2 linked regions of the Priestia megaterium genome follow. The protein of the gene in region 1 interacts with the protein of each later gene in a pairwise test. Links are inferred from orthologs where the notes say so. Each region holds a gene or a part of one and is shown in the gene's direction. Other genes may lie near its edges. The genes, in order: ftsL and LIS78_RS00405.

Evidence for each region.
Region 2: the proteins of ftsL (region 1) and LIS78_RS00405 interact in binary tests that used the Bacillus subtilis proteins (3 or more experiments, as listed by UniProt). The link is inferred for Priestia megaterium from one-to-one orthologs.

Annotation. Positions count from the first base shown.
Region 1 is NZ_CP085442.1:4,188,730-4,195,104, reverse strand. Bases 1-2,683 are described here. They hold ftsL (cell division protein FtsL), read left to right. Parts: upstream 1-1,003; coding sequence 1,004-1,363; downstream 1,364-2,683. Other genes in these bases: LIS78_RS21705 (penicillin-binding protein), read left to right, coding at 1,369-2,683; rsmH (16S rRNA (cytosine(1402)-N(4))-methyltransferase RsmH), read left to right, coding at 35-970. Outside these bases: more of LIS78_RS21705, read left to right, coding at 2,684-3,627; LIS78_RS21700 (stage V sporulation protein D), read left to right, coding at 3,697-5,613; LIS78_RS21695 (UDP-N-acetylmuramoyl-L-alanyl-D-glutamate--2,6-diaminopimelate ligase), read left to right, coding at 5,825-6,375. UniProt on the Bacillus subtilis protein: Essential cell division protein that may play a structural role. Probably involved in the regulation of the timing of cell division. Also required for sporulation.
Region 2 is NZ_CP085442.1:63,770-74,734, forward strand. Bases 6,327-9,045 are described here. They hold LIS78_RS00405 (FtsB family cell division protein), read left to right. Parts: upstream 6,327-7,359; coding sequence 7,360-7,731; downstream 7,732-9,045. Other genes in these bases: LIS78_RS00390 (RNA-binding S4 domain-containing protein), read left to right, coding at 6,327-6,330; yabP (sporulation protein YabP), read left to right, coding at 6,430-6,735; yabQ (spore cortex biosynthesis protein YabQ), read left to right, coding at 6,732-7,355; LIS78_RS00410 (S1 domain-containing RNA-binding protein), read left to right, coding at 7,820-8,287; spoIIE (stage II sporulation protein E), read left to right, coding at 8,866-9,045. Also shown: mfd (transcription-repair coupling factor), read left to right, coding at 1-1,950; spoVT (stage V sporulation protein T), read left to right, coding at 2,200-2,736; LIS78_RS00380 (putative polysaccharide biosynthesis protein), read left to right, coding at 2,966-4,570; bifunctional methyltransferase/pyrophosphohydrolase YabN, read left to right, coding at 4,583-6,043; more of LIS78_RS00390, read left to right, coding at 6,064-6,326; more of spoIIE, read left to right, coding at 9,046-10,965. UniProt on the Bacillus subtilis protein: Required for vegetative and sporulation septum formation. Required for the activation of genes expressed under the control of the sporulation transcription factors sigma F and sigma E.

The DNA of each region.
Region 1 (6,375 bases):
TAACTAAGTAGTTTAGAAAGAAGTAGGTGTCATAATGTTTAATCACACAACTGTTTTGCTTAAAGAAGCAGCGGAAGGCTTAAATATTAAGCCGGATGGAGTATATGTCGACTGCACGCTTGGCGGAGCAGGTCATAGTGAATATATCGTAAAACAGCTATCAGAAAAAGGGAAATTAATTGCGTTTGATCAAGACGATGTCGCTCTTGCAAATGCAAAAGAGAAATTAGCCCCGTATCTAGACAGAGTTATTCTAATCAAAAGTAATTTTCGCTATTTAAAAGAGCAGCTAATGAAACACGGAATTGAAGAAGTAGACGGAGTATTGTTTGACCTCGGCGTCTCGTCTCCTCAGTTGGATACACCAGAGCGAGGGTTCAGCTTTCACCATGATGCCCCGCTTGATATGCGCATGGATCAAAACTCAATGTTTTCTGCGTACAACGTAGTAAATGAATGGCCTTATGAAAAACTTGTGAAGATCTTTTTCCAGTACGGAGAAGAAAAGTTTTCGAAACAAATTGCCCGCAAAATTGAAGCATATCGAGAGTCTAAACCAATTGAAACAACGCTAGAGCTGGTTGATCTTATTAAAGATGGTATTCCAGCACCAGCTAGACGAACGGGTGGACATCCGGCAAAACGAATTTTCCAGGCTATTCGAATTGCTGTAAATGATGAGCTTCAAGTATTTGAAGATGCAATTGAACAGGCTATGGATGTGATAAAAAAAGGTGGACGTGTAAGTGTTATTACCTTCCACTCACTTGAAGACCGAATTTGTAAAGTAGCGTTTAAAAATGCAAGCACGGTTCCGCAGCTTCCGCATGGACTGCCGGTTATTCCAGAAGAATTTAAACCTAAAATGAAAGTTATTACAAGAAAACCTATTTTACCTTCAGAAGAAGAGATAGAAGAAAATAAGCGAGCGCGTTCGGCAAAGCTTAGAATTGTTGAGAAATTAGTTTAATTAAAGGGTTTAATCAAAGAGGAGGGGACGAGAATGAACAATGTAGCATACAAAGTAAGAGAGCAAGATCAGCAGCAGAAGCAGCAAAAGACGGTACGTCAAGTTATTCGGAAGACAAAAAGAAAAATCACGGTTGGTGAAAAAATTGTGTATTCTGGATTTGTCGCACTCATGCTGTTTGGGTCTGTGCAAATCATTTCAAATCAATCTTCCCTTTATAGCATCAGTGAAGAAGTGCAATCACTCGATGGAAAGATTGACAAGCAAGAAGCAAAAAACAATGAGTTAAAACTACAGGTAACAGAGTTAAGTGCATACGATCGTATTTGGACAAAAGCAAAAGAACTTGGACTAAAATTGAATGAAAATAACGTAAAAGTCGTTAACGATTAATTGCGATGACTACGCCAAGAAAAAATAGCAATATTAGTACAGGAGCAGCAATATTAATTTTAATATTTGCATTGCTCTTTTTTGTATTAGCCATCAGGTTCTTTTACATCCAAGCGACGGGCAAAGCAGACGGAGAAGCTTTAGCCGAAATTGCACAAAAACAGCATACGCGAACGTCTAAAATTGAAGGACAGCGCGGTACGATTTACGATCGAAACGGAGAAGCAATCGCCCAAGACACGGGTGCTTATACGGTTGTGGCGATTTTAGATAAAAAACAAACAAAAGACAAAGATCACCCGCAGCACGTAATAGACCCTGAAAAGACGGCTAAAAAATTAGCCCCATTATTAAATATGGACGAATCGAAAATTGAAAGCATGTTAACGGGAGGAATTAAACGTGGTACCTTCCAAGTCGAACTTGGTCCCGGGGGCCGTGACATTGATAACGTGCTAAAGCAAAAAATTGAGAAACTAAATCTCCCAGGCATCACGTTTTTACGCGATTCGAAGCGCTTCTATCCAAACGGTGTATTCGCCTCAAGTATTTTAGGATATGCGCAAAAAGATGATACGGGTAAAATCGTAGGGAAAATGGGAATTGAAAAAGTATTTGATAAGCAGCTTTCTGAAGAAGATGGATATGTAAAATACGAAGCTGCTAAAAATGGAATTAAGCTTCCGGATCCAAAAGAGTCAATTGTAGCTCCGAAAAATGGAGACAGCGTCACGCTTACGATTGATGAAAAAATTCAAACGTTTTTAGAGGATGCAATGACAGCTGCTGCTAAAGAATATAAACCAGAAGAGCTAATGGCAACGGTAGTGAATCCGAAAACCGGTGAAATTTTGGCGATGTCAAACCGCCCTTCATTTGACCCAAATATTCGTGATATCACGTCTTATCGTAATCCGTTTGTCGAAAACAGCTATGAACTTGGTTCAACGATGAAAATCTTTACGCTAGCGGCGGCGATTGATGCAGGAGTCTATAACGGCGAAGACCGCTATCAGTCCGGATCTTATAAAGTAACGAAAACCAGCGTTCCGATTAACGACCACAACGGTGGGGTCGGCTGGGGAGCTATTACATTTAATGAAGGAATTCAAAGGTCTTCAAATGTAGCGGTTGCCATTTTAGCCAACGAAAAATTAGGTACCGACCGTTTGTATAAATACTTGGACAAGTTTGGCTTTATGGATAAAACGGGAATTGACTTGCCAAACGAAGCTTCTAGCAAGTTAGTGACGAAGTACCCGAGAGATCGAGTAACCACTGCGTTTGGACAGGCGTCTGCTTTTACACCTATTCAAGAAATTCAAGCGGCTACTGCTATTGCAAATGACGGAAAAATGATGAAGCCTTATGTGATTAAACAAGTAGTCGATGAAACAAATAAAAAAACGATTAAGAAAACAAAACCTACCGTAGTAGGACACCCTATATCTAAAAAAGCAGCGAACGAAACGCTAGATATTTTAGAAACCGTTGTTTCTTCTGATGACGGAACAGGGAAACCTTACGCGATTGAAGGATACGATGTCGCTGGAAAGACGGGAACAGCTCAAATTCCTGGTCCTAACGGAGGCTACTTGCATGGACACGGGAAAAATTTCATTTCCTTTATGGGCTTTGCACCTGCTAAAGATCCAAAGCTGCTTGTCTATGTGGCCGTTAAAAATCCAACTCTCACGCCTCAAGAGACGGGTACTGCGCCGCTTACAGCCGTATTTAATCCGGTGATGAAAAACAGCCTGCAGTACTTAGGGGTGGAGCCTGAAAAAACAGACGAAGACGGAAAGAAAACAGAAGATAAAAAAGTAGATTCAGAAATTACGCTTAAATCTTACGTTAATGAATCAGTTGATAGTGCCGTGAAAGACTTAAAACAAAAAGGACTTGTTCCTGTTGTAATAGGTAAAGGAGATACGGTAGAAAGCCAATCACCGACTTCTGATACCATTGTCACTGGTCAACGCGTGTTTATTAAGACAAATGGAAAAGCCACAATGCCTGATTTAACAGGTTTTTCACATCGTGATGTTATTCGCTTTAGTGAATTTGTCAACGTTCGACCTAGCGCACTTGAAAATGGTTATGTTGTAAGTCAAAGTATTAAAGCAGGCGATCCGCTAAAAGCAGGAACGTACCTGAAAGTGGAACTTGAAACGCCTAAAGAGTTTTCAAGCACGTTAAATAAGTTAAAAGAAACGGAAAAAAGTGAGTCTGATAGTAAAAAAGACGATAAGCAACTTGACTAGAAAATAAGTTCTAGTGAATCCTGTACAAGCATATATTGGAACGAGCCGATTCAGAGGAGGTTCTAATATATGCGGGTATCAGGAGTCACAGTTCGTAAAAGGCTAGCCATTGTTTTGTTTGTCGGTTTTATTGTGTTTTTGATTATTGATACAAGGCTTGGATATGTACAGTTGCTGACTGGGGATACGCTAACTGAAAAAGCCAAAGACTTATGGAGTCGGAATATTCCGTTTGAACCTGAAAGAGGAAAGATACTAGATCGCAATGATGTGGCACTTGCTACAAATAAAAGTGCACCGACCGTTTTAGTTATGCCAAGACAAGTTGAAAATCCAGCTGTTACGGCTGAAAAGTTAGCAAAAGTGCTGGGAGCATCAAAAGAAAAAGTATATGAACAAATAACAAAAGCTTCTTCTAGCGTATATTTGCGTCCTGAAGGAAGAAAAATTTCACATGCGAAAGCAAATGAAGTGCGAAATTTAAATTTAAAAGGCGTATATATAGCTGAGGATTCGAAGCGGTACTATCCATTTGGGAGTTATTTGTCGCATGTATTAGGCTTTGCGGGAGTAGATAATCAAGGGTTAACAGGCCTTGAATTATATTATGATAAAGAGCTAAAAGGACAAAAAGGTTCAGTTAAATTGTATTCTGATGCTAAAGGTAAAAAGATGCCAAATATAGCCGATGACTACACAGCACCTGTGGACGGGCTGGATTTGAGATTGACCATTGATTCACGTGTGCAAACGATCATGGAGCGTGAGTTGGATAATGCTCAGACAGCTTATAATCCAGATGGTATGATTGCCATTGCTATGAATCCTAAAAACGGTGAAATTTTAGGTATGTCAAGTCGTCCGGGCTTTGATCCTACGGATTTTAAAAATGTGAAGCCTGAGGTGTATAATCGCAATCTTCCAATCTGGAGCGTATATGAGCCCGGATCAACGTTTAAGATTATTACACTGGCAGCTGCTCTTGAAGAAAAGAAAGTGGATTTACTAAAAGATCAATTTTACGATGATGGAGCCGCGGAAGTTGGAGGAGCGAGACTTCGCTGCTGGAAAAAAGGCGGACATGGACAGCAGTCTTTTTTAGAAGTTGTACAGAACTCATGTAACCCTGGTTTTGTGGAGCTTGGGGAACGTTTAGGAAAAGAGAAATTGTTCAAATACATTAAAGAATTTGGCTTTGGTCAAAAAACAGGTATTGATTTACAAGGGGAAGCAAAAGGAATTTTGTTCCCGCTTGATCGCGTAGGGCCGGTTGAACAAGCTACAACAGCTTTTGGGCAAGGGGTTGCTGTTACGCCTATTCAACAAGTAGCTGCTGTTTCCGCAGCCGTAAACGGTGGAACGCTTTATGAACCGTATATCGCAAAAGAGTGGGTGGATCCAACTACCGGAAAAGTTGTAAGCAGTCATAAGCCGGTTGCTAAGCGAAAAGTTATTTCCGAGGAAACGTCTAAGCAAGTGCGTTTTGCGCTTGAAAGTGTAGTAGCACAAGGAAGCGGAAAAGGAGCTTTTGTGGAAGGGTACCGCGTTGGAGGAAAGACGGGTACTGCGCAAAAAGCTCAAAATGGAAAGTATTTGAAAAATAATCACATCGTTTCTTTTATCGGTGTTGCACCAGCAGATAACCCTGAAATTGTCGTGTATGTTGCGGTTGATAATCCAAAAGGCACCATTCAGTTTGGTGGAGTTGTAGCAGCTCCGATTGTAGGTAAAATGATTGAAGACAGTTTGCGTGTGATGGAGGTTAAACCGCGTAAAGGACAAATTGAAAAAGAGTTAACATGGCTGGACACACCAATGATAAAAGTACCAAATGTCGTAGGAATGTCAAAAAAAGAGTTACAAGAACAGCTACTTAATTTAAAATTAGATGTGAGTGGCGAAGGAGATAAAGTGGTCAAGCAGTCTCCTGCAGCCGGAACGAAAGTTAAAGAAGGCGAAACGGTTAGAATTTATATGGGAAAATAAAAATCTCTATAAACCACTATTCTTCCTTGCATGATAATCAGCAGGTTTCTCTGCTTGTGAACATGAAATCAACAAATAAGCCTTGGGGGTGTTCCCTCCGGGCTTCTTTTTCTGTAAAATGTAATAGGTTAGGTGCTAGAAAAAGAAGAATAGTTGCCATAGCGTCTTATAACAAACGTTTCACTTTACAAATAGAGAGGACATGGTAGGAATGGATTTACGAGAACTACTAACACATTTACATGATTTTGTTCAGCTTCCTGAACAGAATATTGATATTACGTCAATTGAAATGGATTCAAGAGAAGTTAAGCCCGGAGCATTGTTCATTTGTATAGACGGCTATACGGTTGATGGCCATAGCTTTGCACAGATGGCTGTGGAAAAAGGGGCAGTAGCAATCTTAGCAGAAAAGGCTGTGGATGTAGAAGTGCCTGTTGTACGCGTGAAGAGTACAAAGCGAGCAATGGCAGTGCTAGCGGATGCTTTCTACAATCAGCCCACACAAAAAATGCATTTAATTGGTGTAACAGGCACAAATGGAAAAACAACGATTACACATTTAATTGAGCATATCTTTAAATCACAGCATAAAAAGACGGGTCTAATTGGAACGATTGAAATTCGTATTGGTGATACGTCTTATGATGTAAAAAACACAACGCCTGAATCGCTGACGCTCCAAAAAACATTTCATCAAATGGTGGAGGAGAATGTAGAAGTAGCGATGATGGAAGTATCATCTCATGCACTTGACTTAGG
Region 2 (10,965 bases), 4.1 Mb from region 1 along the record:
CATAAAGATTATATCCATATCAAATATGAAGGCTCTGACAAGCTGTACGTTCCTGTTGAACAGATTGATCAAGTACAAAAATACGTAGGATCTGAAGGGAAAGAGCCAAAAGTATATAAACTTGGCGGAAATGACTGGAAGAAAGTGAAACGAAAAGTTGAGTCTTCTGTTCAAGACATCGCTGATGACTTAATTAAACTGTATGCAGAGCGTGAAGCAAGTAAAGGTTATGCATTTTCCCCGGATGGCGATTTACAGAGAGAATTTGAAACAGCTTTCCCTTATCAAGAAACCGAAGATCAGCTTCGTTCTGTACAAGAAATTAAAAAGGATATGGAACATGAAAGACCAATGGATCGTCTGCTTTGTGGAGACGTTGGATATGGAAAAACGGAAGTAGCCATTCGTGCTGCGTTTAAAGCTGTGACAGATGGAAAACAAGTGGCTATTTTAGTGCCAACCACTATTTTAGCTCAGCAGCATTATGAAACCATCCGTGAGCGTTTTCAAGATTATCCAATCAACATTGGGCTATTGAGCCGATTTCGCAGCCGTAAACAGCAGCAAGAAACAATTAAAGGGCTAAAAAACGGGACCGTAGATGTAGTGATTGGTACACATCGTTTACTATCTAAAGACGTGATTTATAAAGATTTAGGATTGTTAGTTATCGATGAAGAACAGCGTTTTGGTGTAACGCATAAGGAAAAAATCAAGCAAATGAAAGCAAACGTTGATGTCCTTACACTTACAGCAACACCTATTCCACGAACATTACATATGTCTATGTTGGGCGTAAGGGATTTGTCTGTTATTGAAACGCCGCCTGAAAATCGTTTTCCAGTTCAAACATATGTAGTGGAGTATAATCCGGTTTTAGTTCGTGAAGCGATTGAGCGTGAGTTAGCGCGTGATGGCCAAGTTTACTTTTTATATAATCGCGTAGAAGATATTGAACGAAAAGCAGAAGAAATTTCGATGCTCGTGCCTGATGCTAGGGTAACGTATGCCCACGGAAAAATGAATGAAACAGAACTCGAAGCGGTTATCTTAAGCTTTTTAGAAGGCGAATATGACGTGATTGTGAGTACAACCATTATCGAAACAGGAGTAGATATTCCCAATGTAAATACGCTCATTGTCAATAATGCTGATAAGATGGGATTATCACAACTGTATCAATTAAGAGGGCGTGTAGGTCGTTCAAATCGCGTGGCATATGCGTACTTTACGTATCACAAAGACAAAGTACTGACAGAAGTAGCTGAAAAGCGTCTGCAAGCTATTAAAGAATTCACCGAATTAGGTTCTGGTTTTAAAATTGCTATGCGCGATCTTTCAATACGTGGCGCCGGAAACTTACTGGGTGCTCAGCAGCATGGATTTATCGATTCTGTCGGTTTCGATCTCTACTCACAAATGCTTAAAGAAGCGATAGAAGAAAGACGCGGGTCTGACGGAGAAAGTGTGAAATTTAATGTGGAAATGAATCTGGACTTAGACGCGTATATCCCTGATCAGTACATTACAGACGGCCGCTTGAAAATTGAGATGTATAAGCGCTTTAGAGGAATTGAAGCACTAGAGGATATTCAAGAATTGCAGGATGAAATGATTGATCGTTTTGGAGAGTATCCGGCTGAGGTTGAGTATTTGTTTAAAGTAGCTGAAACAAAAGTATATGCAACGCAGAACTTAGTAGAATCTATTCTTCAGTCAAAACAAGAAATTTCTATTCTGTTGTCTGAAGAAGCAAGCTCAACGGTAGACGGCCAAAAATTATTCATGCTAGGTGATCAATTTGGCAGAATGGTCAGCTTAGGTATGGAAGGCAAGAAAGTAAAATTAGTGGTTAATGTAAAAGGACTTGCTCAAAAAGAATGGCTCAATATTGTGTATCAGTTAGTAAAAGGAGTAGCCACTGTTAAAAAAGAACAAGTTACGAATTAAAAAGAAGGCTCATTTTTGAGCCTTCTTTTTGTATAGCTGAAATGAAAATATCCAAATCCCCATGTTTTGGCGGTTTTTTGGACATTTTTTTAATAAAAGCACACTTTTTAACAAAAAAAGAGATGGTTGGTGAATAGAAGTTGTAGAGTGAAGAATACTAACCTCAACAAAGGTGAACCTTTTATCATATAGCCATCAGTGATATTCACCAACTATTTTAATCATCATATGAAAGAGAGGCTTCAATGAATGAAAGCAACAGGTATTGTTCGTCGTATTGATGATTTGGGTCGCGTTGTGATTCCAAAAGAAATTAGAAGAACACTTCGCATCCGAGAGGGAGACCCGCTAGAGATTTTCGTCGATCGCGATGGAGAAGTTATTTTAAAGAAATATTCTCCAATTAGTGAATTGGGAGACTTTGCAAAAGAGTATGGCGAAGCGCTATACGATAGCTTAGGTCATCCTGTACTTATTTGTGACCGCGATGTATTTATTGCGGTAGCAGGAAGTTCTAAAAAAGAATACTTAAATAAAAACATTAGTTCTTTAGTGGAATCTGTTATGGAAAGCCGCAGTTCTTCTTTAGTAACTGATGGGAAAAACCTTGAATTTGTCGATGGATACGAAGAAAATATTTCTTCTTACACAATCGGTCCGATTATTGCAAATGGAGATCCGATTGGAGCTGTTGTCATTTTCTCAAAAGATAAGTCTCTTGGTGAAGTAGAGCATAAAGCAGCCGAAACAGCAGCTAGCTTCTTATCTCGTCAAATGGAGCAGTAAGCGTAATTATCTTTATTTTACATCATTTAATGAAAAGGTAGCAGTTTCTGCTGCCTTTTTTCATGCTGTCTTACCTTAGAAATAAAGAGAACATGATATAATGGTACGGTATTTTATTTATTGGAAAGTGCAGGATGTTTTATAAGAACAAAGCTCTATTCTATTGCGGTTAGCGGCTAATAAAAAGAGTTGTTCATATCATTACAAGCTGCAGGTGAAAGGTGTAGGAATGCAGAAACAGTCAAAGCTCTATTCTATTTTTAACGGCGCCGTTATTTTAACGCTCGCAGGTTTATTTACGAAAATCTTAAGTGCCACTTATCGTATTCCATATCACCATATCGCGGGAGATATAGGGTTTTATATCTATCAGCAAGTTTATCCGCTATATGGAATTGCGCTACAGCTAGGTACATATGGTTTCCCTGTAATTATTTCAAAGTTAGTAGCTGAGTATGCGGTAACAAATCGGAGAAAGGAAATCCGAGGAATACTTCAAGTTTCATTTGCTTTTTTGTTTGTAGTAGGCTGCACGATATTTGCGTTCGAATATAGCTTCGCAGAAACGATTGCCGAGTGGATGGGAGATCGTAAGTTAACGATTCTCATTCAAATTATTTCATTTTCCTTTTTACTTATTCCGTTTATTGCTGTTATTCGTGGTTATTATCAAGGATTACATAATATGTTTCCTACAGCGTTGTCTCAAATCGCAGAACAAGTTGTACGGGTAGGGACTATTTTGTATCTGTCTATTTTCTTGATCCAACATGGGTATGATTTATATACTGCAGGGGCGGGAGCTATTTTTGGTTCCATAACAGGCGGTATAACATCTCTTATTATTTTATTTTTATTTGTTTTTAGAACAAAGACAAATTCTAAGGGAGTATTTCAACGCATAAAAAAAGCAGACATCAAAAAAATAGTAAAAATCCTTGTTATTCAAGGCTTATTAATTTGTATTAGCGGTATGGGTCTGCTGTTTATCCAGCTTATTGACTCCTTTACTTTATATTCTAGTCTGACGGCGCACGGCATGGCTGAAGAGGCAGCACAAATTTTAAAAGGTATTTATGACCGCGGGCTTCCGTTGATTCAATTAGGTACAGTAGTAGGTACAGCTTTTTCACTTTCGCTTGTACCTGTTATTTCTTCAGCCATTGCGAAAAAGAACCTGTCATTTGTGGTTGAAAAAGTTCAGCTGTCTCTCCGTCTATCGCTTGTAGTCGGAGTTGGAGCAGCTTTTGGCTTGATTGCGCTAATGAAACCCATTAATATGCTTTTATATAGTAACTCCGACGGAACGGACGTTTTACAAATTTTGAGCTTGTTAGTTATATTTACAACAGTAGCAGCAACTGCTGGAGCCGTGCTGCAGGGGATGGGAGCTGTTTTCGCGCCTGTAATAGCCGTCATCGCTGGCATGGCAGTCAAACTGATATTGAATCTTTGGCTAATACCAGATTTTCAAACCTTAGGAGCAGCCATTGCTTCATCAGCTGGATTCGCTATCGTTGCAGCAATCAATCTATTTTGTCTGTATAAAAAGCTAGCTGTGCCTCTTGTTCCGAAAAAGGCGAGTGGAGGTATTTTTATAACGGGCATAGCAATGGTCGTTCTTTTGCAAAGCTGTTTATTTTGTTTACATCACTTTGTATGGTCTAATGGTTTAGATACAAGCAAACAAGTGGTTGAAACAGGAGCTGGTGTTTTAATAGGCGGTTTATTTTATTTGTTTATCATTATGAAACAACATATTTTTACCGAAGAGGAATTACGTTTACTTCCAATGGGAAGTGTTTTAGCTAAATACGTATTAAAAAATAAATAAGAAGGTGAAGCAATGACAGGTAAAGTAACAGTTATTGGTTTAGGAGCAGGCGATTTAGAACAGCTACCTGTAGGCATTTATCGCTTGCTACAGCAGGAAAAGCATATTTATATGCGCACAAAAGAACATCCTGTAATCAAAGAATTAGAAAGTGAAGGCTTGACGTATGTATCCTATGATGACGTATACGAATCTTATGATGCATTTGAAGAGGTATATGAACATATATCAAATGATTTAATCGAAAAAGCTTCAATTGAAGAAGTGGTATATGCCGTTCCCGGGCACCCTTTAGTGGCAGAACGTACGGTTCAATTACTTTTACAAAAAGGAAAAGAGCGGGGCATTCCCGTTGAAATTAAAGGGGGACAAAGCTTCTTAGACCCAATTTTTGGCGCGCTAAAGATCGATCCTATTGAAGGGTTTCAGCTGCTAGACGGAACAGATTTAAAGCGAAGCGAAATAGAATTAACGGGTCATGTTCTAATTGCTCAAGTGTACGATCAGTTCGTTGCCTCAGAGGTAAAGCTAACGCTGATGGAACACGTTCCTGATGATTACCTTGTTTATATTGTAACGGCAGCGGGAAGCAGTGAAGAAAAAATCCAGCCGGTCAAGCTTTATGAATTGGATAGAGAAATGTCGCTCAATAACTTAACGACTATTTATGTTCCTCCAGTAGCAGACGAAACAATTTTATACCATCAATTTGACGCATTCAGAAGGATTATTGCCACGCTCAGAGGGCCAAAAGGATGTCCTTGGGATCAAAAACAAACGCATGAATCGCTCAAGCGCTATTTGCTAGAAGAGTCTTATGAGTTATTAGATGCAATTGACCGTCAAGATGACGATAATATGATTGAAGAGCTCGGTGATGTATTGCTGCAGGTATTGCTTCATGCACAAATCGGTGAAGATGAAGGAATGTTTTCAATTGATGATGTTATTCGCAGTGTTTCAGAGAAAATGGTAAGACGCCATCCGCATGTATTTGGTGAAGTAAGCGTAAATGATGCAGACGAGGTCTTGAAAAATTGGGATGAAATCAAAAAAGAAGAAAAAGGAGAGGAACCTTCTTCTCTGTTAGCTTCTGTACCGGCAGCTATGCCTTCTTTAATGAAAGCGCACGGATACCAAAAACAAGCTGCAAAAGTTGGGTTCGATTGGTCAGAAGTTGAACCTATGTGGGAAAAAGTACAGGAAGAACTTGCTGAATTCCAAGAGGAAGTACAGCATGCTGATAAAGAAAAAATGAGCGATGAATTTGGAGATATTTTATTTGCTTTAGTGAATATTGCAAGATTCTATAAAATCGACTCTGAAGCTGCATTAGCTAAAACGAATACAAAATTTTTAAATCGATTTCAATATATTGAAGAAAAAGTGAGAGCTTCTGAAAAACCATTTGAATCTTTTTCGTTAGAAGAGTTAGATGAATTTTGGGAAGAAGCCAAAAAAACAGGTTTGTAAAACAGAAAGGTGAGGGAATTATGAGGTTAGATAAATTTTTAAAAGTATCACGTTTAATTAAGCGCCGTACATTAGCAAAAGAAGTATCAGACAAGGGCCGTATTACCATTAATGGTATCGTTGCAAAAGCAAGCACAAATGTGAAAGTAGGAGATGAATTAGCAATCACATTTGGCACGAAGAAAATTACCGTTAAAATAGAGGCTCTTCAAGAAGCAGCTAAAAAAGAAGAAGCAGCTAATTTGTACTCAATTGTCAAAGAAGAGCGTATTTCATCTGAAGTATAACTGATGAAGGCTTGTTCTAAATCACCTTTCTCATTCATATGTTTTAAACAACAGATAACAAGAGCGAATGCTCTTAATGAATGAGGTGGGGATGAAGATATGAGCCAATTTTACGAAGCAAGCAATTCAAACAAAGACCATACTCCAAATCATGATTTAGTGATGAAGGGTCGGCGTCTCTTAGATATTACGGGTGTGAAGCAGGTAGAGAGCTTTGACAATGAGGAATTTTTACTTGAAACAGTGATGGGTTTCTTGTCAGTTAGAGGGCAAAATCTGCAAATGAAAAATTTAGACGTTGATCAAGGAATTGTATCGATAAAAGGAAAAATCTTTGATATAGTTTACTTAGATGAGAACCAATCGGAGAAGGCTAAAGGATTCTTTAGTAAGTTGTTTCGATGAGTTTAAACATTCAGCTCTATACAATGCTTGCGATGGTATCGATGGGAAGCGGTTTAGGTGCTTCTCTCGATACTTATCGTTACTTTGTTAATCGCTCTAAATCACGCCCATGGTTTGTATTTGTGAATGACGTATTGTTTTGGATGGTGCAAGCTCTTCTCATTTTTTATGTGTTGTTTTTAGTGAATGAAGGAGAACTGCGTTTGTATGCGTTTCTTGCTTTGTTTTGCGGCTTTGCCGCGTATCAAAGCTTATTTCAATCACTGTATTTAAAAGTATTAACATTTACTGTCTCGAGCGTATTAAGTTTATATCGAGGTGTTTTAACGCTTAGTAATATTTTTTTGGTCAAGCCTATCCGCTTCTTTATTCATATTCTACTTGTAGTCGCTTTAGGGATCTACCGAGCTGTTCATAAGCTGCTCGTATTCTGTCTAAAGCTTATTTACGTACCGACCAGGTGGGTTCTTTTCGTATTTTGGAGAATGATGCCTAAACCTGTAAAACGATTTTTACATATGGGTTTTCGGTATATAGAAGGAATTTACAATCGTGCAAAGAATATGATAATGAGAGTCGTTGCATGGGTGAACACTTTAAAAAACAAGGGGGACGACTAATTCAATGAGTGCGGTACGAAAAAAAAAGGTCGCGAAGTTAAACACTGATTATAGCCATAAACAAGAGCAAATTAAACAAAATACAGATCGAAAGCGTATCGGTTTAATTAGGCGTTTGACTGTTTTCGGAGTGTTGGCCTTAATCATTGGTGGATTGATGGTATCAGCTTTAATTACGCAAACCTCAGCTATCGAGAACAAAAAAGCTGAGAAGGTGAAATTAGAACAGCAGCTGACAAAATTACAAAGCAAGCAAAAACAGTTAAAAGGTGAAATCGTCAAGTTAAATGACGATGATTATATTAAAAAGATTGCCCGCAGAGATTATTTTTTATCAGAAGACGGGGAAATTATCTTTAATGTAAAAAAAGACTAAACGTATGGTTCGTTGACAGTGTATTTTTGCTTTTTGTATAATATAATAAATTGATTTCTTTTATCATTTAAGGAGGAGCATTTTTTTTATGTCAATCGAAGTAGGCAGCAAGTTACAGGGAAAGGTAACAGGTATTACGAACTTTGGAGCTTTTGTTGAGTTACCAGGAGGTTCAACAGGCTTGGTTCATATCAGTGAAGTAGCTGATAATTACGTAAAGGACATTAACGACCATTTAAAAGTGGGCGACGAAGTTGAAGTCAAAGTAATTAACGTTGAGAAAGATGGTAAAATTGGTCTTTCAATTAAGAAAGCGGTAGACAAACCAGAACGTCCAGAAAGACCAGAGCGTCCTGCAAGAGCGCCACGCTCAGACCGTCCACGTGATTCACGCCCACAACGTAATAACAATCGTGGTGGTGGTAATGATTTCCGTACAAAAGAAACATTCGAACAAAAAATGAATCGTTTCTTAAAAGACAGTGAAGAACGTTTATCTTCCCTAAAACGCCATACCGAATCAAAACGTGGTGGACGCGGTGCAAAACGCGGTTAACTTGCTGCTTATATCAAATAGATAGCGAGTTTTTGGAAAGTACCTTTTATCTAAAAGGTGCTTTTTTTATATGTAAAAAAGAGTAGAAAAAAAGCATGTACTGTTGTACATGCTTTTTGATGACCCGTACGGGATTCGAACCCGTGTTACCGCCGTGAAAGGGCGGTGTCTTAACCGCTTGACCAACGGGCCTTTATTCGAGTAGCGGCGGAGGGGATCGAACCCCCGACCTCACGGGTATGAACCGTACGCTCTAGCCAGCTGAGCTACACCGCCATTATACGTTCTCTAAAAGACATTTATAATAATATAAAAAAGCAGGGTTATTGTCAATAGCTTTTTTGTTATTTTTATAGACTTTTATTTGCTTTTAAAAAAGAATGATGAGCATAGGCTTTAACAGTATCTCTGATATTTTTTAAATTGCCATGTAAGATTGTACATCTTTTTGTATAGTTTTCAATATAATACTAGAAAATAGTCGAACGATTATAGGTATTTTGCTAGTCCGTTTGACAAAATTTCACCTTTCGCCGCGATATAATAACGAATAAGTATAATTAGCGGGTGGTGGGAGAATGCAAAAGACGGAAAGAGATTTTGCAAGTCCAACAACAGAGGCGGTATTTAACCGAACTAGATTAGAAATGTCCCGTGTATTTACAAAGGCGGGTATGAAAACGGAAAAGGTGTTATTTCAATGGGGATTGTTGCTGCTAGTCGTAGGTTTTTTATTAGGACGAGCGTTAATTTTAATGAAAATCATGCCATTTGCTTTGCCATTCTTTGCAGCTGTAATGGCTATAAAGAAAGAAAAAGCACCGTTAGCAAGTTTAGCCGTATTGGCAGGGGCATTTAGTGTTTCCATTCAAAATGGAGGTACCGTATTTGCTACACTATTTGTTTTCTTACTAATTCATCGATTTAGCGGCATACTGACAATGGATCCGTTAAAGAAGCTGCCGTTCACTGTATTTAGCGCGATGTTACTTACAAAACTAACTATTTTTTATGTGTTTACCAAGGAATTCACCATGTATGATTTTACATTTGTGGCAGTAGAAGCAGGGTTGAGCTTTATCTTAACAATGATTTTCTTACAAAGCGTGCCTTTAATTTCATACCGAAAGCGAAAACAATCATTAAAAACAGAAGAAGTGATTTCTCTAATTATTTTGTTGGCATCTGTTATGACGGGGACAATAGGGTGGATGATTTACGGGCTTTCGGCTGAACATATATTATCTCGTTACTTAGTATTAGTTTTTGCGTTTGTATCTGGCCCTACGATAGGAGCTACGGTAGGGGTCGTAACCGGTTTAATTTTAAGTTTCGCGAATGTTTCTAGTTTGTACGAAATGAGTTTACTCGCTTTTTCTGGCTTGCTTGGAGGACTTTTAAAAGACGGTAAAAAGCTAGGGGCAGCTCTTGGGCTGGTTGTTGGTTCATTGCTAATTGGCCTATATGCTCAGGCAGATCAAGGATTGACGACTAATTTGTATGAATCACTGACGGCCGTTGTCCTATTTTTATTAACCCCATCTTTTGTTTTGAAAAACTTAAGTAAACTAGTACCAGGGACATCTGAAAATATGCTTGAACAACAGCAGTACGTGCGCAAGATCCGAGATGTAACAGCGAATCGCGTAGAACAGTTCTCAAATGTTTTTCAAGCACTTTCCAAAAGCTTTACGCAAAATGGATTTTATGATGAAAAGCCAAGCGCGGATAAAGAAGTCGATTATTTCTTAAGTAGCGTTACCGAAAGGACGTGCCAATTTTGTTTTAAAAAAGAACAATGTTGGGCACAGCAGTTTGATACAACCTATGAATATATGAAGGAAATTATGCTTGAAGTTGATAATGGCACTCTTGAACAAAATCCAAGACTAATTCGAGAAATGGACAAACATTGTGTGAAATCGAAAAAAGTCATCGATGTGATTGAGCATGAACTTACGTATTTTAAAGCCAATCAGCACTTAAAAGCCCAAATTCAAGAAAGTAGAAGGATTGTAGCAGAACAGCTTCACGGTGTCTCTGAAGTCATGGGGAATTTTGCAAAAGAAATTAAGCGAGAGCGGGAAAATTTAAATGTACAAGAAGAACAGATTTTAGAAGCTCTTCGTAACTTTGGGATGGAAATCAATCAAATTGAAATTTATAGCCTGGAACCTGGAAATGTAGATATTGAAATGTGGGTACCATATTGTCACGGAAGAGGAGAATGCGAGAAGATTATTGCGCCAATGCTTACAGATATTTTAGGTGAAAGTATTGTAGTAAAGAACGAAGAATGTGCTAAATATCCTCAAGGCTATTGCCACGTTTCGTTTGGCTGTACAAAAGCGTACGTTGTTGATACAGGCGTAGCACATGCTGCTAAAGGCGGAGGGTTTGTATCCGGTGACAGCTACTCCATGATTGAGCTAAACGCCGGTAAGTATGCACTAGCTATTAGCGATGGTATGGGGAATGGAGAGCGTGCCCACTATGAAAGCAGCGAAACGCTTCAGCTGTTAAAACAAATTTTACAAACAGGAATAGAAGAGACAATTGCAATTAAATCGATTAACTCTATTTTATCGCTGCGTACAAACGATGAGATCTTTTCTACGTTAGATTTAGCGATGATCGACTTACAAGATGCCAATGTAAACTTCTTAAAAATCGGTTCT